One region of the Brevibacterium sp. K11IcPPYGO002 genome, then DNA from elsewhere that is predicted to be linked to it. Evidence: predicted binding sites of a transcription regulator. Region 1 holds the regulator's gene; the other holds the start of a gene.

The links. The regulator Rex, encoded in region 1, represses fermentation and respiration genes when NADH is low (regulators of the CRP and FNR family bind a similar motif). The targets are predictions, from matches to a motif close to CTTGTGAANNNNTTCACAAG.
Region 2: a site for Rex is predicted at 5,601-5,620, ahead of benA (benzoate 1,2-dioxygenase large subunit). Genes of this name have one in related genera too.

What each region holds. Positions count from the first base shown of each region.
Region 1 covers NZ_CP131929.1:1,235,126-1,246,775, reverse strand. Annotated here, with positions in the region: gene hemA (glutamyl-tRNA reductase) at 1-1,604, opposite strand, end outside; gene QYM46_RS05570 (redox-sensing transcriptional repressor Rex) at 1,601-2,233, opposite strand; gene QYM46_RS05565 (glutaredoxin family protein) at 2,324-2,569, opposite strand; gene QYM46_RS05560 (30S ribosomal protein bS22) at 2,642-2,740, opposite strand; gene QYM46_RS05555 (acetoin utilization protein AcuC) at 3,003-4,199, opposite strand; gene QYM46_RS05550 (TrkH family potassium uptake protein) at 4,259-5,677, shown strand; gene QYM46_RS05545 (potassium channel family protein) at 5,670-6,332, shown strand; tRNA gene QYM46_RS05540 (tRNA-Gly) at 6,530-6,600, opposite strand; gene QYM46_RS05535 (hypothetical protein) at 6,793-7,779, opposite strand; gene QYM46_RS05530 (solute symporter family protein) at 8,176-9,828, opposite strand; gene QYM46_RS05525 (DUF485 domain-containing protein) at 9,825-10,166, opposite strand; gene QYM46_RS05520 (LuxR C-terminal-related transcriptional regulator) at 10,274-11,155, shown strand; gene proC (pyrroline-5-carboxylate reductase) at 11,171-11,650, opposite strand, start outside.
Region 2 covers NZ_CP131929.1:417,737-429,386, forward strand. Annotated here, with positions in the region: gene QYM46_RS01930 (LysR family transcriptional regulator) at 1-473, opposite strand, end outside; gene QYM46_RS01935 (acyl-CoA dehydrogenase family protein) at 563-2,386, shown strand; gene QYM46_RS01940 (CaiB/BaiF CoA transferase family protein) at 2,383-3,525, shown strand; gene QYM46_RS01945 (benzoate/H(+) symporter BenE family transporter) at 3,456-4,775, opposite strand; gene QYM46_RS01950 (hypothetical protein) at 4,810-5,481, opposite strand; gene benA (benzoate 1,2-dioxygenase large subunit) at 5,726-7,105, shown strand; gene benB (benzoate 1,2-dioxygenase small subunit) at 7,227-7,760, shown strand; gene benC (benzoate 1,2-dioxygenase electron transfer component BenC) at 7,848-9,410, shown strand; gene QYM46_RS01970 (1,6-dihydroxycyclohexa-2,4-diene-1-carboxylate dehydrogenase) at 9,400-10,254, shown strand; gene QYM46_RS01975 (LuxR C-terminal-related transcriptional regulator) at 10,335-11,650, shown strand, end outside.

The sequences.
Region 1 (11,650 bases):
GAGACGAAGACTCCGGTGCCGCCGAAACCGGCCAGGGGCGACATGTTGACATCGCCCTCGGTGACGACCTCGACGATCTCGACGCGCCAACCGGTCAGCGCCGCGATCTGGTGGGCGATCGCTGTGGACTGGGACCGGGCGAGCTGGGACCGGCGGGTGCCCAGACGCACGGTGCGACCGCTGAAGTGTTCGGGTTCGACGATGTCGAGGGTGTGATCGGCGACCGGGCGGATGCCGTCGGCTTCGACGTGGTGGGCGCTGGCGGCCTTTGCGACCTTCGTCTCGGGCGTGGTCTTGGCGTGGGCGACCTTGTTGACCGGCAGGTCGAAGAGCTGCATGAGCGCTTGGGCGTAGTCGACCTCGGATTCGGTCACGGCGAGTTCCTTGACCTTCACGGTCGGGGTGTGGATGAGCTTCTCCGCCACGCGGTGCAGGGATTTTCGGATCTCTGCGAAGGCCTTGTCGTCGACGGAGTCACCGAGCTTCTTCTCCAGGCGCTGGGTCTCGGAGGCGAGCACATCTTTGGCGTGGGAGCGCAGAGCGGTCACGGTCGGAGCGACCGAACGCTCCCGGTAGCCGGTGGCGATGTTCTCCAGCTCGGCGGAGATGATGGTGCGGACTTCGTCGATGGTGCCGGCGACCTTCGCATCGCTTTCCCTGTCGGACCCGCGCAGCAGTTCGCGGATCTCTCCGAGACCGAAGAGGGCGACATGTTCGAACTCGCGGACGCTGGGGTCGATGTCGTGCGGCAGGGCGAGGTCGATGAAAGCCTTGTTCGCGGCGCCCTTGGGGTTCTGTGAAAGCCCTGCGACGATGTCGTCACGGCTGACCACGACTCCGCGAGCACCGGTGCAGGAGACGATGAGGTCGGCGTCGGCGATCTCTTCGGCCATGATCCGCGGGGTGAGTTCGCGCGCTCGTCCGCCCACCTCGGCGACGAGGCGTTCGGCCTTGTCCAGGGTGCGGTTGAGCACGGTGATGTGGGCAACGCCTTCCTTGTGCAGTCCGGACACCACGAGGCCCGACATGGCTCCGGCGCCGATGACCAGGGCATTGGCGGCGCGCAGGGAGCCGATATGCGCGGCCGAGGCTTCGAGGCCGGCACCGAACAGGGACCGGGCGACATCACCGAGGTCGGTCTCCGAATGGGCGCGCTTGCCGACCCGCAGCGCCTGCTGCAGCGTTTGGGAGAGTTCGGACGTCAGTGCCTTGTCCGACTGCGATTCCGTGAACGACGAGCGCAGCTGACCGAGGATCTGAGCTTCGCCGATGGCCATCGAGTCGAGCCCGCAGGCGACCTTGAGCAGGTGCTCCATGGCCTGATGGTCGTAGTGCGCGTAGAAGTGCCCGGCGATATCGGACCACTCTTTGTCGATCGAGGACACGAGTGCATTGCCGAGGTCGGCCAGTCCCCCGTGGAAGGCGGAGACATCGGCGATGAGTTCGAGACGATTGCACGTCGAGAGCACCGCGAGTCCTTCGACATTCTCTCCGGCCAGGGCGTCGCGGCGCAGAGTGCCGACCTCACCGGCGCCGAAGGCCATGCGATCGAGCATGTCGATCGGAGCCGACTGATGTGAAATGCCGAGAACCAAGAGAGTCAATTCCTGTGCTCCTCAAAACCAGGGTTGAGCGGTGCCGTGTCCAGCGCCGAATAGTATGCGAGTACTTGCAGCTCACTGGCCAAGTCGACTTGATGGACACGGACGGTATCCGGTGCGTCGAGCACGGTGGGTGAGAAATTGAGAATGCCGCGCACACCTGCTTCGACGGCCCTCTGGGCCGCCGCGGATGCCGCGGCTGCGGGGACGGCCATGACCACCAGGTCGATGTGCTCGGACCAGGCGGGCAGGTCATCCAGGGAGGAGACGGTCAGGGCACCGATGGAGGTGCCGATCTTCTCTTCGTCGATGTCGAACACGGCGGTCAGCCGCAGACCGCGGCGCCGGAATCCGGCGTAGTCGGCCAGCGCCGAACCGAGGCGTCCGGCCCCGATGATGGCGACGCGCCGGTCGCGGTCGAGGCCGAGGAACGTCCGCAGGGTCGCGGCCAGCTCCGGACAGGAGTAGCCGACCCCGCGGGTTCCCGATCGCCCCAGCTGGGACAGGTCCTTGCGCAGAATCGACGGGGACACACCGCTGCGCGCGGCGAGGTCCTCCGACGAAATTGTGTCCTGGCCGGTGGCGGCGACCGTCTCGACGGTCTGCAGATAGATCGGGAGCCGGGATATCACGCGCTCGGGGACGTCCTTGCGAACGACACCCTCAATCCTGTTGGCGGACAGAATCTCGCCCACGAATCCGCCTCACTCCTTCAATCGATCTCATGCGCCCAAGGCGTCGAGCGCCTTGGACAGCCGATCCTTGTCGACTCGATGAAAACTGTGTTGTCGCCCGTTGAGGAGAACGACCGGAACGTCCCAGCCGTACTGTGCGGCCAGATCGTCATCGGTGTCGATGTCGATCTCCGTCACGGTCACATCTCTGCCCGCGGCCACCTCGGTGACGGTCTGGAGCGCGTCAGCGCACAGATGGCAGTCGACACGCGTGAGAAAGGTCAGGTCGACCATGGCTCACTCCTCATCGGGTGCAACAAACCCCGCCGAGAAATCACTCGAGCGGGGGCGTAGGACCGTCGGGTCTTACTTCTTGTTGCGACGCTGGTGACGTGTCTTGCGAAGCTGCTTGCGGTGCTTCTTCTTCGACATACGCTTGCGGCGCTTCTTGATGACTGAGCCCACTCGGGTACCCCTTGTGCTTGTCGGTGGAGGGTGAACTTCAGGTGCCCACCCATTGAACTAACCGTGCAATTCTATCGCTTGGCCACCTGCTTTCCCAAAACTGTGTCCAGATCCACAACGGCCGCGCCGGGCGATCCGCGCGGGCCCGGGGGTCGGGTTCGGTTCGGGCAGCGTGCGCGGCAGGGCCGGGTCCGGTTCCGCCGGGGTCGGCTCCGACTGTGCCGGGATCGGCTCCGACCGAGCGGTCGTCGGCCGACGGGGCTCAATCGAAGTAGGGGTCGAGGGCGTAGAAGGGGAAGATGTTCTTCCGGGTGCCCATCACGGCACGGTCGAGTTCCGCTTCGGGATCGAATCCCTTCGACCAGGGTTCGAAGGCCCCGTCGAATCCGTCGGTCATCGACAGCGGAGCTTCCCGCCCGGTCGTCGTCTGCGCGTACGAGGCCCAGCGTCCCGGGATCCGCGCCCCGGGATCGATATCGCGCCCGGCGGCGACGGCTAGGAGGTTCGTCCAGGCTCGGGGCACGACGTCGATGATCGCGTATCCCCCTCCCCCGACGGACAGCCAGCGGCCGTCGGCATGGTCGACGGCAAGATCGCGGATGCGTTCGGCGGCGATGCGCATGGCGTCGACGCTCAGGCGCATATGGGTCAGCGGGTCCTCCCGGTGGCCGTCGCAGCCGTGCTGGGAGACGATGACCTGGGGTTCGAAGGCGGCGACGACCTGCGGGACAGCGGCATCGAAGGCGCGCAGCCAGTCCGCGTCCCCTGTGCGCGGGGGCAGGGCGATATTGACCGCCGAGGCGGCCGCCTTGAGTCCCCCGATATCGGCGGGGAACCCGGTGCCGGGGAAGAGGAACTTCCCCGATTCGTGGATCGAGATCGTGAGCACTCGAGGGTCGTCCCAGAAGAAGGCCTCGACCCCGTCGCCGTGGTGGGCATCGGTATCGAGGTAGACGATGCGTTCGTATCCGGCGTCGAGGAATTCGGTGATCGCTCCGGCTGCATCGTTGTAGACACAGAAGCCGCTGGCCTTGCCCGGCATCGCATGGTGCATGCCGCCGCAGAAGTTCACCGCGCGACGAAACTCCCCGGAGATGATCGCGTTCGCGGCATTGACGCTGCCTTGGAACAGCAGCGCCGAGGCGGTGTGCATATTATCGAACCCGGGAACATCCTCGGTGCCGATGCCGTATCTGTTCGCGTCCTCCTCCTCGAGCCCCTCCTCGGTGCCGGCCTGCTTGACCGCGGCGATGTAGTCGGGGTCGTGGAGGCGGGCGAGCTTCGCCTCGTCGATCTCACCGATGGGATTGACGTGGACGTTGGCCGCGTCGAAGAGTCCGAAGTCGGCGGCGAGCTTCGCTGTCAGGTCGAGCCTGAGGGGGTGCATGGGGTGGCTGGGACCGAAGTTGTAACCGGTCACTTCGTCGTCCCAAACGACATACACATCATTTTCGGCCATGCCCACCATGCTATATGGCACAGCTCACTTGCACCGATTCCGGGGCCACCGGCTCTACCATGGTGCCTGTGCCCAAGAATTCCTCGCCTCGCTACGACCGGCTGCTGAAGCCGGGCCGGTGGGTCCGTGACTTCGTCGACGACCTCGCCGTCGCGTCACCGGCGCGCCTGGCCATCGGGTCCTTCGTCGCCGTCGTCGCCGCGTTCGCGATCCTGCTGATGCTGCCGGCGAGTGTGCGTGAGCCCGGTTCGGTCGATCAGGCCACGCACATCGCGAACTCCGTGTTCGTGGCGGTCTCCGCCGTGTGCGTGACCGGGCTGACCCCCGTCGTCACGGAGGAGTACTGGTCGGACTTCGGGATCTCGGTCATCACAGCCGGCATTCAGGTCGGCGGTCTCGGGATCCTCACTCTCGCCTCGGTGCTGGGCATGGCGGTCTCCCGCCGCCTGGGTGTGCGGCAGCGCCTCATCGCTCAGCAGGCCACCTCGGCGCTCAACCTGGGGCAGGTCGGCACCCTGCTCAAAACGGTCGTCGTCACCATCGTCACCGCCGAGGCGATCCTCGCGGTGCTCATGTTCCCGCGGTTCCTCATGCGCGGGGAATCGCTCGGCGATGCCACCTGGTACTCGGTGTTCTATTCGATCTCGGCCTTCAACAACGCCGGGTTCACCATCCATCCCGGCGGAGCGGCTCACTTCGTCTCGGATCCGTGGATCCTGTCGCTGATCATGGTCGGCGTGTTCGTCGGGTCGCTGGGCTTTCCCGTCGTGCTCATGGTCACGATGTTCTGGAATCGGCCGAGCCGCTGGGATCTGCATACGAAGCTGACGCTGACGACCACGACGGCCGTCCTGGCCGTCGGGCTGCTGCTGTTGGCGCTGTTCGAGTCGGCGAACCCTGCGACGCTCGGCGACAAGAACGCCGGTCACACATTCGTCGAAGTCCTATTCATGGCCGTGATGCCGCGATCGGGAGGGTTCTCGACGATGGAGATCGCGGACATGAGTCAGGCCTCGCACCTGCTCATGGACCTCATGATGTTCATCGGCGGCGGATCGTCCTCGACGGCCGGCGGAATCAAGGTGACAACGGTGGCAGTGCTCATCTTGGCAGCATTCGCCGAGGCCAGGGGCCTGCAAGACGTCCACGTGTTCGGCCGGCGGCTGACATCCTCGACGATCAAGCTGTCGATCTCGATCCTGCTCACGGGTGCGATGATCGTCTTCGTCGGCACGCTCGCAATGCTTCAGATCAGCTCCGAACCGCTCGATCGGGTCCTGTTCGAGGTGATCTCGGCGTTCGGCACCGTCGGGCTGAGCTCCGGAGTGTCGGCGTCCTCACCGAATCTCGGCCTCTATGTGCTGGCGGTGATCATGCTCATCGGCCGACTCGGTACGATTACTCTTGCGGCTGCTCTGTCCATGCAGGACTCCGCCCGTCTCTACCGCTACCCCGAGGAAAGGCCGGTCGTTGGCTAACGAACACACCTCAATCCTGGTCATCGGACTGGGACGCTTCGGATCCTCGACTGCGGCGACTCTGGCCAAACTCGGTCGCGAGGTGATGGCCATCGAGCACAATCCCGAACTCGTCAAGGACTGGAGCGGCAAACTCACGCACGTCGTCGAGGCCGACTCGACGAACATCGACGCTCTGCGCCAGGTGGGTGCCGGTGACTTCTCGACCGCCGTCGTCGGCATCGGAACCTCGATCGAGGACAGCGTGCTGACCACGGCCAACCTCGTCGACCTGGGCGTCTCGCAGGTGTGGGCGAAGGCGATCTCGCCGTCGCACGGCAAGATCCTCCACCGCATCGGCGCCCACCATGTGCTCTATCCGGAGTCGGATGCCGGCCGCCGCGTCGCTCACCTGGTCAGTTCGCGGATGATGGAGTACATCGAGTTCGACGAGGGCCATTTCGCCGTGGTGAAGATGCGTCCGCCGCGGGAGATCCAGGGCTTCACCCTCAGCGAGTCCGGTGTCCGCGACAAATACGGTGTGACGATCGTCGGCATCAAGAGTCCCGGCCGCGACTTCACCTACGCCGACCCGACGACGCGGGTGGGCAAACAGGACCTGCTCATCGTCGCCGGGCACGTCGAGCTGCTGGGTCGGTTCGCCGGCCGCCCATAGGCTGTGGGGCGGTGCCAGAGGTAACCGCGGGTTCAAAGTGTGAAAGCAGTGACTTCGATCAGGGCATCTGCATTTCGAAGCAGTTGGTGCATCGGTCAAGTCCGACAACACCGCAGTGGCACACCCCACGTGAAGCGATCGCCCCGCATCATGGGTCTCGGAACGCTGGCACAGGAAGTGTGAGTGCGCGGCATGAGAGCGGGCGACGGGAATCGAACCCGCGTCATCGGCTTGGGAAGCCGAAGCTTTACCATTAAGCTACGCCCGCGCGTCGCCACCGAATTCAAACTGTTCGCCCAGGCAGAGCCCGGTGCGATCATGCCGTGGTCAGCGACTCGAACCAGTCTACAGCGTCTGGCCCGAGGTGCATCCGACAACCGCGGGTTCAAAGTGTGAAAGCAGTGACTTCGATCAGGGCATCTGCACTTTCAAGCAGTTGGTGCCGTGGTTGAGTGCGAGCTCAGGAACGCACCCGTGGGGCAATGAACTTCCTCAGGTGCGGTGCCTGCCCGAAGAGTTTGGTTGCGCATTCTTCAAGGTGAGTCACCTCGGTGAAGTTGAGACGAACGATTCGGTAGCCCAGCTCCAGCAGCCGGTTGTACTGACGAACCTCTTTGCGCATCAGCCCAACTCCGTTGTCGGCATATTTGGAGAAGCCGTCGACGAGAACGATCGTCCGCGATTCTCTGTGCAGAAAGTCCACACGAGCGATGACTGCGCGCCTATCCCAGATCCTGGCCTGCCGACTGAATCCGGTCAGCCTCAGCTGCGTGAGGTTGTACGCGAAGCGACTCTCTCCGTAACTCTCCGACAGCGGACCGATCGCCGACAGCAAGCGCTGCGCTCTCACCTGGCCTTTCGACAGTCGGCCCAGCACGGGCAGGAAATCCTCGGCGATTCGGCGCTCGGCCAATGCCAGCGTGTCCGGTGGGTAACCGAACCTGGCCGCTGCGTCCGCTCCTACGTCGGAACCGAATGTCGATCTGCGCAGACAGGACTCCAGCGCGGCGAAGCCCTCCGGTTCACCCAGCTGGCCGATGAGGTCGAATGCGGTGCGAATGGGCGAGGTGAGCGCCATCTTGCCGATGCGGACGACGTCCTCGTCAGGAATGGTCTTGGAGGTCCTCGACACATCGGCACTGCTGTGCCGCCTCGTCGGATGAGCGATGAAGACCTTCCCCCGAGGCGGTCGATGCAGCGGAAGGTCATGGACGAATGCGGCGGAGACTCCCCAGATCACGTCGTCGAATCGGTAGTGCGGGTACGAAGCCACCCGCAGCTTCTCGAACATGTCGAGGAGTTCGAAACGAGGCCTCCCCGACTCCGGGTCGGTCTGCTCGACGACTCTGTGAATCCACGCTTCATCCGTGATGAACCCCGCTATCGCGCCATGTCTGGGATTCGAACAGCGGGCGATGACCGAATACATCCCTTGAGTGAGTGCCAAAAGGCAGCAGTCTTTGGCGTCACGGATGCATCTGCTCTGCACCCCACGCGCCCTGAGTTCACTGGTGCGGACCACGTTGTACATGCGGCAAGACTGTCGCTGCGCCTGAGACTCCGACAAGGCCTCCTCAACCGCCTGTGGAATCGCCCTCGGCATCCACACCCATGAGACGTCCGAGTCCGCATGCTGTCAACAGTCCACGGCGTTTGAGTCACCGGTGCCTCCGGACTCGCGTGGTACTCGATCGAAGCCGAGTTCTCAGCGCAATGACGCATGCGCCGAGGCGGTCACGACGCAGCCACAACGCTGCGGTATCCACAACCGCGTGTTCGAAGTGCATGCGTCCTGATCGGAATCGGGTCGCCTGCACTTCGAACACGCGGTTGGCGGACGGGGTCAGTGCTCGACGGCCTCCTCGGCGCCGAACCCGGTGTGGGCACGGACGTCCATCTCTGCGGCAAGCTCGGGGCTCTCGACGGTCCGGTCGGTGATCGACGCGATCCAGCCGAGGATGAATCCGAGCGGAATCGAGATGATTCCCGGGTTGGACAGCGGGAAGATCGCGAAGTCGGCACCAGGGATCATTGCGGTCTCGGAACCGGAGACGACCGGCGAGAAGGCAATGAGCACCATCGCCGAGATCAGGCCGCCGTAGATCGACCACACCGCACCGCGAGTGGTGAAGCGCTTCCAGAACAGCGAGTACACGATCGTGGGCAGGTTCGCGCTGGCGGCGACGGCGAAGGCCAGCGCCACAAGGAATGCGATGTTCTGCCCCTGCACTCCGATGCCGCCGATGATCGCGACCGCACCGATGACGATGACCGTGCGACGGGCGATCTTGACCTCCGCATCGGAGTCCTCGACCTTGCCCTTCTTGATGACGTTCGCGTAGATGTCGTGGGCGAACGAGGCCGCCGCCGTGATGGCCAGACCCGCCACCACCGCGAGGATCGTGGCGAACGCGACCGCGGAGATGAAGCCCATGAGGATGGGCCCACCGAGGTGGAGCGCGAGCAGCGGTGCCGCCGAATTCACTCCGCCGGGAGCATTGTTGATCGCGTCGGCACCGACGAGCGCGGCGGCACCGTAGCCGAGGACGAGAGTGAAGAGGTAGAACGCGCCGATGAGCCAGATCGCCCACACCACGGAACGGCGCGCTTCCTTCGCAGTGGGAACCGTGTAGAAGCGCATGAGGACGTGCGGCAGACCGGCGGTTCCGAGCACGAGGGCCAATGCCAGGGAGATGAAGTCGAGAGGATTCTCGCCGTACTTCAGTCCCGGCTCGAGCACCGCCTCACCGACGCCGCCGGCCGCGTTCTCCACTGCCGAGGCCAGCAGCGTGGAGAGATTGAAGCCGTTGAGGGCGAGCACCCAGACGGTCATGGCGAAGGCACCGGCGATGAGCAGGACCGCTTTGACGATCTGCACCCAGGTGGTGCCCTTCATCCCGCCGACGAGGACGTAGATGATCATCAGCGCACCGACGACGGCGATGACGAGCGACTGACCGACCTTGCCGTCGATGCCCATGAGCAGGGAGACGAGACCGCCTGCTCCGGCCATCTGGGCGAGGAGGTAGAAGAAGCAGACCGCCAGAGTCGACAGTGCTGCGGCCATGCGCACGGGACGCTGCTTGAGCCGGAACGACAGCACATCGGCCATGGTGAACTTGCCGGTGTTGCGCATGAGCTCGGCAACGATGAGCAGAGCAACGAGCCAGGCGACGAGGAAGCCGATCGAGTAGAGGAATCCGTCGTAGCCGTTGACGGCGATTGCACCGCAGATGCCGAGGAAGGACGCAGCTGAGAGGTAGTCGCCGGAGATGGCGAAGCCGTTCTGCGGTCCGGTGAACGACCGGCCGCCGGCGTAGTAGTCCGAAGCGGATTTGTTGTTGCGGCTGGCCCGCAGGACGATGAACATCGTGACCGCGACGAATGCGGCGAAGATCGTGATGTTGAGGACCGGGTTGTTCTCGACCTCGGTGGTCGCTGCGCTGAGGAGGTCGACTCCCGAGGCGACGAAGTCTCCGATTGCCAGAGTGCTCATGAGCGGGTTCCTTCCGATTCGGCCAGCAGTCGTTCACGGATCGCCTCCGCGGGAGGATCGAGCTTCTTATTGGCGAACGAGACGTAGAACATCGTGATCGCGAAGGTCGTCACGAACTGCAGCAGCCCGAAGACGAGCCCGACATTGATCTCCCCCACGACCTTCGTCGACATGAAGTCATGAGCGTAGGTGCTGAGGATCACGTAGAGGAAGTACCAGACGAGGAACGCGATCGACAGCGGGATCACCACCGAGAATCGTCTGCGCTTGAGGGCCTTGAACTCCGGGCTCTCCTCCTCTGCGAGGAAGTCAACTCCGGTGTTGACAGGGTCAGTCATTCTTTCTCCTTTGAATGGACAGAACATCAGTGTCCTGAATCACATGACCCCAAGGTAACGTTCAGCATGCACTGGGGAATACCACCGAAAGTTGGTAGCTTGTTCACATGAATGCGCATGCCAAGGAAACACGGGCACTCAAGGTCGAGACCCGTCGCCTGTTCGTCGAAGCCGTCGACTCCCTGCATGAGAGCGGAACGGGCGACGTCGTCTTCGGAGGCATGGTCGAAGAGGGTTCGGTCGCGGTCGAAGCCGTCGCCGGCGCCGACAAGGACCTGCTCTCGTCGCTCATCGTCAGCACCGGGCGCGGTCTCGGCGGACGGGCCATGACCGAAGGCACCCCGCAGCTGACCCGCGACTATGAGATCGACCCGCTCATCACCCATCACTACGACGAGGAGGTGCTCGGTGAGGGCATCCGCGTCCTCGTGGCCGTGCCCACCCTCCACGGTGGTGAGGTCACCGGCATGGTCTACTGCGGCCATCGCGCGGACTACGACGCCGCCGCCCCGCAGACGGGAGACCTCGTGAGGCGAGTGCGACAGCTCTCGGTCGATCTCGCTCGACTCGGCTACCGGCAGCAGCCGCTTGGCCCGGTCAAGGAGGAACCGCTCTATCCGGATCTTGATCCCTCGGGACGCGAGGCTCTCCGGCACACCTATGCGGAGCTGCGAGCCATCCGCTCCGGCATCGTCGACGAGGAGACCCGGGAGAAGCTCACCGGCGTCGAGGCGCGCCTGGCCGATATCCTCTCCGGGCACAATCCGGAGAACTTCCAAACCCCGGTGCCCGCGGTGCGGCTGTCGCCGCGGGAGACCGACATCCTTTCGCACGTCGCCCTGGGATGGCCGAATGCCCGCATCGCCGAGGCGCTGTCGCTGCGCGAGTCGACGGTGAAGTCCTATCTCAATACGGCGATGGTCAAGCTCTCGGCACGGACCCGGCATGAGGCCGTGTCGATCGCCCGCTCGTCCCACGTCCTCCCCTGAGCAGGGAGAATCGGCTCAGCCGTTGATGACCTCGGAGTTCTCCCGTTCCATCTCCACGGAACGGTCCGCCGCCGCCTGCGCGGCCGCCTCGGCGATATCGAAGATCCCGGAGTCGAGGAACTGCTGGAGACCGGCCAGGGTCGTGCCGCCCTTGCTGCTCACGGCCTGACGCTGAGCGGCGGGATCGGGCTTCTCGGTCAGGAGTCGGCCGGCGCCGTCGGCGGTGGCCACGACCATCTGGCGAGCGACGTCCTCACTGAGGCCCTGCTTGACGCCGGCGGCGATCATGGCCTCGGCGAGAAGGAAGAAGTACGCGACCCCGGACCCGGAGATTCCGGTCATGGCAGGTATCTGGGATTCGTCGAGATCGACGACGATGCCGGCGCCCGACAGCAGGGACCTCAGTGTGTCCACGCTGGCGGCGGTCACCTCGGCGGAGGGGGCCAGCGCGATGACGCCGTGACCGATGGCGCTCGGAGTGTTCGGCATGATCCG
Region 2 (11,650 bases), 820 kb from region 1:
ACGACGCCGGGGTGCTGGAGAGGCATGTGGCCGCAGGCGATGTCGATGTCGTGGCCGAGCAGCATGTCCGACTGCGCCGCCGAGGTGGCTTCCTCGGTGGTGACGAGGATGTCCGGATGCGTCGCGGAGAAGTCCGTGATCGTCTGCGGCAGGCCACGGTGGAGGAAGGTGGCCACGGTGCCGATCGAGATCGACGTCGGTGCCCCGGTGTTCACGGCCGCCGCGTACTCGTTGAATCGATGGGCTGCCCCGACGGCAGACTTCGCATAGGGCAGCAGCGCCTCTCCCGCCGCGGTCAGCTTCGTCACGGGACTGCGGTGGAACAGCGGTTTGCCGACGAAGTCCTCGAGCCTCTTGAGTTCGGCGCTCAACGCCGGCTGGGAGATGTTCACCGCGTCGGCGGCGAGCTGGAATTTGCCGTGCTCGGCCAGGGCGATGAAGTACTGGAGGCGCTTGAGACTCGGTTCTGCCATAACCGAAGATTATCAGGGATAAGAGAAATGTCTTTGTCAATTGCAGATTCTCGGGCATACCGTCGAAGAAAGCATCAAAGGAGATTATCTTGCGTGAGACAGTTCCGTCGCCCGAGACGACGATGACCCCCGTTCCGGACAGCCACGGCATCGACCGGTTCGCCGACGATCGGTCGCTGAAGGACCTGCTGCCGCTCTACCTCGACGAGAAGCTGCTCGCGCACCTGCGCCCCGTGTTCGAGGACCTCGGGCCCCGCCTCGGGGCAGAGCTCGACGACCTCGCCCACGATGCCGACAACAATCCTCCGGTTCTCAAGCACCGCACCCGCAGCGGTGCCGATCAGCAGTCGATCGAGATCCACCCGGCCTACCGTCGCCTGCAGGAAGTTGCCTTCGGTGAACTCGGTCTGGCCGCGATGAGCCACCGGCCCGGTGTCCTCGGCTGGGACGAACCGATCCCGCCGATCGTCAAGTACCTCCTCGTCTACCTGTTCACGCAGGCGGAATTCGGACTGCTGTGCCCGGTGAACATGACCGACTCGCTCACCCGCACCCTGCGCAAGTACGGATCCCCCGAACTCGTCGAGCGGTTCATCGGCGGATTGACGAGCACCGATGTCGACACTCTCACCCAGGGCGCGATGTTCATGACCGAACAGGACGCCGGCTCCGACGTCGGCCGGGCGACGACGACGGCCGTCGACAACGGCGACGGCACCTGGGCGCTGACCGGAGAGAAGTGGTTCTGCTCGAACGCCGACGCCGAACTCGCCATGGTCCTCGCCCGACCCGAAGGAGCCCAGCCGGGCATCAAGGGCATCGGACTCTTCCTCCTGCCCCGCACGCTCGAGGACGGGTCGCCGAACTCGATGCGCATCGTCCGTCTCAAGGACAAGCTCGGCACCAAGTCGATGCCCAGCGGCGAGATCAGCCTGCAGGGAGCGACGGCCTACCTCGTCGGCGACATCGGACGCGGATTCGTGCAGATGGCCGATATGGTCAATTCCTCCCGCCTGTCCAACGCCGTGCGCGCGGCCGGCCTCATGCGCCGGGCCTTCGGGGAGTCGAAGTTCATCTGCCGCAATCGCGAAGCCTTCGGCTCGACCCTGAGCAAGCTGCCCCTGCAGCGTCGCCAGCTCGCGAAGATCATGACGACCACGGAACAGGCGCTGTCGATCTCACTGCACACGGCCGCCGTCTTCGCCCGCGCCGATGCCGGGGATGCCGAAGCCGCCTCGGTGCTGCGCATCCTCACCCCGCTCATCAAGTTCCGTGCCACGCGCGACGCCCGCAAGGTCACCGCGGACGCGATGGAGATCCGCGGCGGCGTCGGCTACATCGAGGAGTACGGTGACGCCCGCGTCTTCCGCGACTCCCAGCTCGGATCGATCTGGGAGGGCACCTCGAACATCGTCGCCCTCGACGTCATCCGCGCAGCCCACCGGGCGGGGAAGCTGGGGCCCCTGTTCCTGCACGTGGAGACGCTCATCGCCGAGGCGGCCGACCTCCCGGCCGCGTTCCGCCGTCAGGTCCAATCGTTGAGCTCGACGCTGCTGCACGCGCTCGAAAACACGCCCGAAGGCGTTGAGCAGGCGCGGGTGCGGCAGCTCGCGACCGCGACCTACAACCTCGTGTGCGCGTCCATCATGGCCTCGGAAGGTGCGCGGATCGGTGAGCGCCGCGGCGACTGGTCGCGCATCGTCATCGCCGCCCTGGTGCTGCGCCACAAACTGATGCCGCAGAACCCGCTCGTCCCCGTCGTCGAAGACGACGCTGTCCTCGACGCCCTCATCGACGGTGTCGGCATGGGCCGGGACGACGCGTTCGCGGCCGTCGAGGACATCCTCGGCGAGGATGGCTCCGGTCAGTCCGACGAGGATGGGACTGCGCGTTCCGGAGGAAGCGGACAGTGAGCGCGGGAGCACTCGCCGGGATCACTGTCGTCGATCTCTCGCGCATCCTCGGTGGGCCCTACTGCACGCAGATCCTGGCCGATCACGGTGCCGAGGTCATCAAGGTCGAGCCGCCGGCCGGCGATGACACGCGCACCTGGGGGCCGCCGTTCGTCGCGCCCGAGGTGTCGAGCTACTTCGCCGGGATCAACCGGAACAAACGGATGATCACCCTCGATCTGCGCACCGTAGCGGGGCAGGAGGCGCTGCACGGGCTGCTGGCCGGCGCCGATGTGCTCGTCGAGAACTTCAAGACCGGGACCCTGGCGAAGTGGGGGCTCGATCCGGTGGCGGATATTCCGGACCGCTACCCGCACCTCGTGCACGCGTCGATCACCGGCTTCGGTGACGACGGTCCGCTGGGCGGGCGACCGGGATACGACGCGATCATCCAGGCGATGTCGGGGCTGATGTCGGTCAACGGCGATGCGTCGACCGGGCCGATGCGCATCGGCATGCCCGCCGTCGACATGGTCACCGGGCTCAACGCGGCCATCGGCGTGCTCATGGCGCTGCAGGAACGAGTGACCAGCGGGCGCGGTCAACGGGTCGAGACGACGCTGTACGACTGCGGGATCTCCGTCATGCACCCGCATCTGCCGAACTTCTTCGGCGGCGGAGCCGTGCCGAAGCTGTCGGGCAACGACCATCCGAACATCGCCCCGTATTCGGCGTTCGCGACCGGGGCCGGGCAGATATTCATCACCGCCGGAAACGACGGACAGTTCGCCCGGCTCGTCGACCACCTCGGTGCTGCCGAGCTCGCCGAGGACCCGCGGTTCGTCGACAATGCGGCCCGTCTGGGCAATAGAGACGCGCTGCGGACCGAGCTCGAAGCGCTGATGGTTTCTGCCTCGGCGGAGAAGCTGTCCGAGGAGCTCATGAGCATCGGCGTGCCCGCCGGTCCGATCCTCGACGCCGCCGAGGTGGTCGAGCACCCGCATACCGCGCACCGCGAGATGGTCGTGGAGATGAGCGACGGCTACCGCGGGGTGGCCTCGCCGATCAAGCTCGCCCGGACCCCGGCAAGCTACCGGATCTCGCCGGTGCAGCCGGTGGCGGACGTCTCTGCGGCTGCGGAGAGTCCGGCGGCTCTGTGATCCTGGGGCTCGAGGAACCGGGAGACCACGCAGCCGAGGAGGATTCCCCAGAACGCGGCATGGATGTTGAACGGGTCGAATCCGGCGATCGTGACGATGAAGGTCGTCAGTGAGCCGAAGGTGAATCGGGTTGCGAACGCGGAGACGAAAGCCTGGCGCAGAGCGCCCACCATCGCCAACCCGCCCAGCGCCAGGATGAACGCCTCGGGAGTCCCGAGCATGAAGCGAGTGACCAGCGGGGAGAATGCGGCTGCGAGGAAGCAGAGGAGAGAGTAGAAGAGAGCCGCCGTGTAGTGGCGCTCGCGCTCGCCCGAAGCGGTGAGCAGAACATTGGTCGGGCCTGTCAGGCATGCGGAGACGGCGCCGAAGCAGGCATTGAGCACCGAGAAGAGTCCCGAGACGACTGCCGAGGCGTTGACCGGAGTGCGGTGACCGGCTTGGGCGAGCACGGCCTCGCCCTGTCCGTTCTGCACGACGAGAACCGTCAGGGTCAGCGGAACCACGAGCTCGAGCAGTGCCGACCAGGTGAAGACCGGTGCCGTGAACACCGGGTGGGCGACGACGGGTCCCGCAGGCGCGAGATCGAGGTCACCGCCGACGGCGACGGCGAAGAAGCCGACGAGCAGAGCCCCGAGCACCGGCGGGATGACCCGCGCCAGTCCGGGCACCGCTGTGAGGAGGATGTAGGCGAGGACCATCGGCACGACGATGGCAGGCGCGGTCCGACTCGATGCGACGATGTCGGTGCCGAATTGGAGGAAGATCGCCGCGACCATCGCCATGACGATGGGCTGCGGAATGAGCGCCATCGTCCTCCGCACCAGACCGCTCATGCCCAGAGCCAGGGTGAGCACACCGGTGACGAAGAAGGCTCCGACCACCTCACCGAAACTCAGGTGCTGCAGGGAGGGGCCCAGCAGCACGGTCCCGGGAATCGACCATGCGAAACCCAGGGGGCGCCGGTAGATCAGTGACATGACCAGCGTGGCCGAGCCTGCCGACAGGAATATCCCGAAGACCCACGAAGCCAACTGCGCATTCGACAGGCCACCGGCCAACCCGACCGCCATCGTCACAGCGATCGGTCCCGTGATGCCGAAGATCAGTCCGACAACAGCATTGAGACAGTGATCGAGGCCGATATCGCGCCGAATATCCGCCCACCGAGGCATCGATTCGATGGGCCGTTCGAACAGCGGCTCCCTCCGCGACGCCGAGTCGGGTGCGGAGATGTCGGGGCGTTCGTGCATGGGGATTCTCCCGTCGGATTCGTCAGGCAGCGGCTCAGATCCAACGGGGCAGGGTCGGCAGGACGGGAAGCTCCGAGGCGGATTCGATCTCCCCGGGATGCCCCCACGCCAGCCACTGTACGAGGTCCTCACGATCGCCGGTGACGACCTGACCGTCCTCGCCGATCTCCCAGCGGTCGCCTTCGGTCGTTTCGATGATGAGGCCCGGGGCCGCCTCGGCGATCCGCAGTCTGCGGATGAGCGTCTCCAGGGCATCGAGCGCGGAGTCCGGGTCGGCTTCCTCGATGGTCCATGCAGTGCCCAGGGAATCATGGGCGATGACGATCTCACCGATCCGCTGGCCCACCACCTCGCCCGGGCTCAGGTGAAGCCCGCGATAGTCCACGGTCTCGTGGGCGGGCATTCGGCTCAGGTGTCCCGCCGCCGCGGTGAACGCCAGATGGCAGCGTCGGAAGCCGTTGCGGACATCCTCGACGGCATCGTCGTCGGCATCGGCCGCAGTCGGCAGTCCGAGGGCGGCTTCGATGAGGCGGGAGAGCTCGAATCCGCCCTCGACGATCCGGGAGAGCACGACGTGGCGGCTGTGCCCGTCCGCGGTCGTCTTCTCCATCAGGTCGTCGGCGAGCATGGTGATGACGGTGTCCATCATCTCCGTTTCGCGGCCGAGCCGGGCGAGATCCGAATAGAGCTGTTCGATGCGTTCCACAGAAGCGGTCCTTTCCTCAACGCTGAGAGATCACCGGTCACCCTAGTGGCGCGAGGCCGACGCCCGGCACCCCGAGAACCCCAGTTCGCACCCCCTGGGTCATGCCTAGGCATCCCCCTGGTGTGAAGGGCATCACGATCGCCGAGGATGGGGTGGACCGATCGGGCAGCGCCGAGTTCTCACACCGGATGCTCGCCCTGAGATCGGATGCTCGAACGCACCGCAGAGACCAATGGAGGCTCCCATGACCGATACGCTCGATGTCCGTCCCGACACCCGCGAACTCATCGCGAACGGCGTCCAGGAACGGCCCGAAGACGGCGTCCGCCGAGTGAATCGGCAGATCTTCACCGATGAGGAGATCTTCGAGCTCGAGATGAAGCACATCTTCGAAGGCAACTGGGTCTACCTGGCCCACGAGTCCCAGATCCCCGAGATCGGCGACTACTTCACGACCTATATCGGTCGCCAGCCGATCGTCATCACCCGCGACAAGCAGGGCGGACTCAACTGCCTCATCAACGCCTGCGCCCACCGCGGGGCGATGCTCTGCCGGCGCAAGACCGACAACCGCACCACCCTGACCTGTCCCTTCCACGGGTGGACCTTCCGCAACTCCGGTGAGCTGCTCAAGGTCAAGGACGGCCGCAACGGCGGCTACCCCGAACAGTTCAACAAGGAAGGGTCGCACGACCTCACCCGAGTGGCCCGCTTCGAAAGCTACCGGGGCTTCCTCTTCGGCTCGCTCAACCCCGATGTCCTTCCGCTCGAGGAGCACCTCGGCGACACCCGGGTGATCATCGACTCCGTCGTCGACCAGTCACCGGATGGCCTCGAAGTCCTCAAAGGCGCGACGACGTATACCTACGAGGGCAACTGGAAGCTGCAGACGGAGAACGGGGCCGACGGCTATCACGTGACCTCCGTACACTGGAACTATGCGGCGACCACCGCCCGCCGGAAGTCCGGAGAATCGGAGAACGAGACGAAGGCCATGGATGCAGGCGGCTGGGGCAAGGTCGCCGGCGGCTTCTACTCCTTCCCCTACGGGCACCTGCTGCTGTGGCAGGAGTGGACGAACCCCGAGGACCGTTCGCTGTGGTCGGAACGGGAACGCCTGGTCACGGAATACGGGGAGACCATGGCGAACTTCATGACGAACATCTCCCGCAACCTCTGCCTCTACCCGAACGTCTACCTGATGGACCAGTTCAGCTCACAGATCCGCCATATCCGGCCGATCTCCGCCGACCTCACCGAGGTCACCACGTTCTGCATCGCGCCGAAGGGCGAATCCGCCGAAGCCCGGGCGAACCGGATCCGCCAGTACGAAGACTTCTTCAATGCCACCGGCATGGCCACTCCCGATGACCTCGAGGAATTCCGGTCTGCGCACAAGACCTACCGCGCCTCGGCAGCTCCGTGGAACGACATGTCCCGCGGTCAGGAGCACCAGATCGACGGGCCCGACGAGCAGGCGAAGGGCCTGGGCATCAACCCGATCGCCTCGGGCGCGAAGACCGAGGACGAAGGCCTCTACCCCGTCCAGCACGAATACTGGCAGTCCGTGATGGTCGGCGCTCTGGAACGGGAGGATGCGGCAGACGCCACAGCGCGGAGTTGATCCGCACACACGTGGAGCAGACCCGCGCGGGAGCGACCCGCGCATTCGCAGAACAGACCCGCGCAACCCCGGAATACATCCGCGCACGCGCAGCACAGACCCCGAAAGGACCGACCCGATCATGACCCTGACCGCACAGGAGACCTCCTCCGCTCTCGTCGTCGATGTGGAGACCGCCGAGGTGATCCGCCAGTTCCTCTACCGCGAAGCGCGGCTGCTCGACGAGTGGCAGTTCGAAGAATGGCTGGAGTGCTATCACCCGGAAGCCTCCTTCTGGATGCCCGCCTGGGACGTCGACGACACCCTGACGAGTGACCCGCAGAACGAGATCTCTCTGATCTGGTACCCGGATCGCAGCGGACTGGAGGACCGAGTCTTCCGGATTCGGACCGACCGTTCGGCGGCGACCTCGCTGCCCGAACCCCGCACAGAGCACAACCTCGGCGGAATCGAATTCCTGTCCCGGGACGGCGACCAGGTCGAGGTCCGGTTCAGCTGGACCACCCATTACTACCGCTATCAGAGCACATTGACCTATTACGGCCACAGTCTCTACACCCTCGATCTGTCGGGCCGGGCCCCGGTGATCCGCGACAAGAAGGTCATCCTCAAGAACGACACGGTGCACCAGATCATCGACATCTACATGATCTGACACCCGGCACCGACCGATGACCCACCTGCCCGAGGACGCGCAGCCCCACCTGCCCGAGGATGCGCAGCGGAGACTTAGGAGAAGACAATGAGCAACGACGTAGCGATCAGCTTCGAAGACGGCGTCACCAAGATCATCAAGGTCAATCAGTTCGAAACGGTGATGGAGGCCGCGTTCAAGGCGCGGATCAACCTGCCCTCGGACTGCCGTGACGGAGCGTGCGGAACCTGCAAATCGTTCTGCACCTCCGGAGAGTTCGACCCCGGCGACTTCATCGACGATGCGATGACCGAAGACGAGCTCGACGCGGGTTATGTGCTGACCTGCCAGGCGACCCCCGAGACGGACATGACGATCGACGTCCCCACGACCTCGGACGTGGCGAAGACCTCGGCCTCAGACTTCGACGCCGAGATCGTCGACCTGGAGTTCCACGCGGACTCGACAGTGAGCTTCACGCTGGCAGTGGAGAACCGGGACGACCTCGCCTACCTGCCCGGCCAGTACATGAACCTCCAGGTTCCCGGCACCGACCAGGCCCGGTCTTACTCCTTCAGCTCCGGTCCGAAGATCGAGAACACCTCATTCATGGTCCGCAACACCCCGGGCGGGGCGATGTCGACCTTCCTCACCGAACGCGCAGCCATCGGTGACAAGCTGACGATGACCGGTCCGTTCGGGACCTTCTTCCTTCGTCCCCCGAAGCGTCGGATGCTGATGCTGGCGGGCGGAACCGGCCTGGCCCCGATCCTGTCCATCCTGGAGAAGCTCGCCGACGACGGCACGGATCAGCCTATCCACCTCATCTACGGAGTCACCAATGACACCGACCTCGTCGGTCTCGACCTCCTCGATGACTACGTCGAGAAAATGGGCACTCTCAGCTACAGTTTCTGCGTGTCCTCGCCGGAGAGCACGGCGGAGAAGAAGGGCTACGTCACGCAGTACATCGAGGAGGAGCACCTCGCCGGCGGCGATGTCGACATCTACCTCTGCGGTCCGCCGCCGATGGTCGATGCAGTCTCCTCCTGGCTCAGCGACGAGGGCATCACCCCGGCGAACTTCTATTACGAGAGGTTCGCCCCCAAGGGGTCGACCGATGACGACGAGTCGGGTGCTCCGGTCAGCCGAGAGGCAATCGAGGAATCAGGCGATACGATCAGCGCCGGTGATGCGGTGTCATCGATGCAGACCGGCCGGCTCTCCTTCACCCGCCAGGACTCGATGGCCCATCTTGAGGCACGCACGGGTCTCGAACTGGCGGTGACCGAGCTGCTCATGGGGCGGCTGACAGACAAACAGCTCGAACAGTTCCGACGTTTGGCAGAGAACGTCTCGACGGCGCTCAAGGGCGAAGAGATCCTCGACGCGGAGGAGTTCGGCAAACTCAACGAAGAATTCCACGAATACCTCTTCATCCTTTCCGACAATCCTGCTTTCCTCGAGAGCTTTCGTCGGCTGGAGGTGCAGAGCCAGATCGTCGAGGCGCTGAAGAACGGCGGTTGGATCGCCCCTGAAGTCGACGCCGAGCACTACGACCTCGTTGCGGCGTTCGAGAACAACGACATCGAGGCGGCGCGTCGAGTTCTGCGTTCGCACAGCGAGCACACTCGCGCGACGATGTGCAAGGTGGTGCCGCATGCCTCCTGAGCCGGCCGAGACGCCTGTACCGCAGACGGCGCAGACACGGGTCGACGACCAGGGGCTGCTCACCGGCAAGCTCGTGCTCATCACCGGGGCCGCCCAGGGCATCGGCCGGGAGACGGCGCTGCTCGCCGCCGCCCATGGAGCCGATCTCATCCTCGCCGACCGATCCGATCTCGTGTCCGAGACGGAGACCGAAGCGAAGGAGATCGCGGCTGCACGCGGACGCCGACTCGCCTCGGCGACGGTGCTGGGTGACCTTGAGACCTGGACGGGCGCGGAGCACGTGGTGGCCGCGGGCACCGAGGCGCTGCGGCTGCCGGACGTCTGCATCAACGCCGTCGGAGGCACCATCTGGGCCAAGCCCTACGAGCACTACGAACCGGAGAAGATCGAAGCGGAGATCCGCCGCTCCCTGTTCCCGACGCTGTGGATGTGCCGTGCCGTCCTGCCGGGGATGAAGACCCGCGGCGCGGGTACCATAGTCAACGTGTCATCGATCGCCACCCGCGGAGTCAATCGCGTCCCGTATTCGGCTGCCAAAGGCGGGGTCAATGCGCTCACTGCATCACTGGCCATGGAGGCCGCCGAGGCGGGAGTGCGTGTGGTCGCGACGGCACCGGGAGGCACCGAAGCACCCGAGCGGCGGATCCCGCGCGGCCCGGGCGCCGAAACCGATCAAGAGCGAGGATGGTTCCGCCAGGTCGTCGAACAGACGACGGAATCGAGTCTGTTCGGTCGCTACGGCACCTTGAGAGAGCAGGCCTGGCCGATCGTCTTCCTCGCCTCCGATGCCGCCTCGTACATCAACGGCTCGGTGCTGCCGGTCGGCGGAGGTGATCAGGGATAGACGGAGCAGGGTCAGCCGCGTTTCCACTGCTGCCCGGTCCGGCACGAGCCCTCCGCGCCGTCGTCGACCTGTGGAAGTCGCTGGCGGACACGGGTGGGAGGACCGTCGTTCTGGAAGGGCCGTCCGGTGCGGGCAAGTCCGGTGTCGTCCGTGCCCTGCAGGACGCAGCCGGGCAGAGCTGCGAAGTCCTCGTCGGCACGCACTGGAGTCGCGGGGTCCCGTTCGCTCTGCTCGGACAGCTGCGTGACGCGTCCGAGTTCCTGCCGGACGGCCACGACTGCCCCACCGCTGTGCAGCTGCAGGTGGCCGATGCCCTCATCGAGCTGCTGCGCGGTGACACGGCTGCATCGACGACCGTGGCGGCAGCAGCTGAGCGCATCATCGTCCTCGACGACATCGGCTTCGCCGATCCCGAGAGCCTGCAGGTGCTCAGCCAGATCGGGCGGCGCCTGCGTGACACTCGCACCCTGCTTCTCATCTGTCTCGACCCGGCATCGACAGGCTCGCTGGACCCCGACTTCCAGCGGATGGCGAGGGATTCCCAGTCGGCCCGGATCGAGATCTGCGACTTCGGCACCGACGATGCCATCGAACTGGCCGCCGGTCGCGGATTCCACAACATCGGAGAGCATGGCGCCGCCGCCCTGGTCGCCCAGAGCGGCGGCCGACTGCGTGCCGCCGAAGAGATCCTGGCTCTGCTGCCCCCGGGCCGATGGCCGGCCGACCCGGGCCAGCTGCCGCTGCCGCCGGCAGTCATCCGCGAGGTCCTGGGCCGGATCGAGTGCACCGGTTCCACCGAAGTCGAGGATGTCGCCTCCGCACTGGCGATCCTGCGCCGACCGCAGGACCTCAAACGGGTGATGGACGTCGCCGGAGTCGACGACATCGAAGGGACGATCGACCTCGGCGTGGCCCACGGCGTCTACCGAGAACACGACTCGGCGGGCAGGATCACCCTGCGGCTCTGCCACCCGACTGCGGCCACAGTGATCCTCGAGACGATGGCGCCGTCGACACGGCGGTTCCTCCGCCGGCGGGCCGCCGAGACCGCCCCGTCCGAAGAGGAGAAGCTCTTCCACCTCTCAGCGGCTTCATTGGGACTCGATCCCGAGCTGGCCCTGCGTCTCATCACCACTGCCGTCGATGCTGAGCGGGAGGGACGCTGGGAGGATGCGGCACAGCTGCATTTCGGGGCTGCGAGAGTCCTCCCGGCCTCTGCCGATCGCGACCATGAGCTCCTGGCCGGCATCGATGCGCTCGCCAGTGCGGGACGAGTGGCAGAAGTCCTGCCGTGGGTCGAGATCGGAAAGAGCATCGCGCCGTCGGTGCTGCGCGATACCGTGCTGGCCAATATCGCCACCCATCGAGGGCAGGCCGCACTGGCAGACGATCTGCT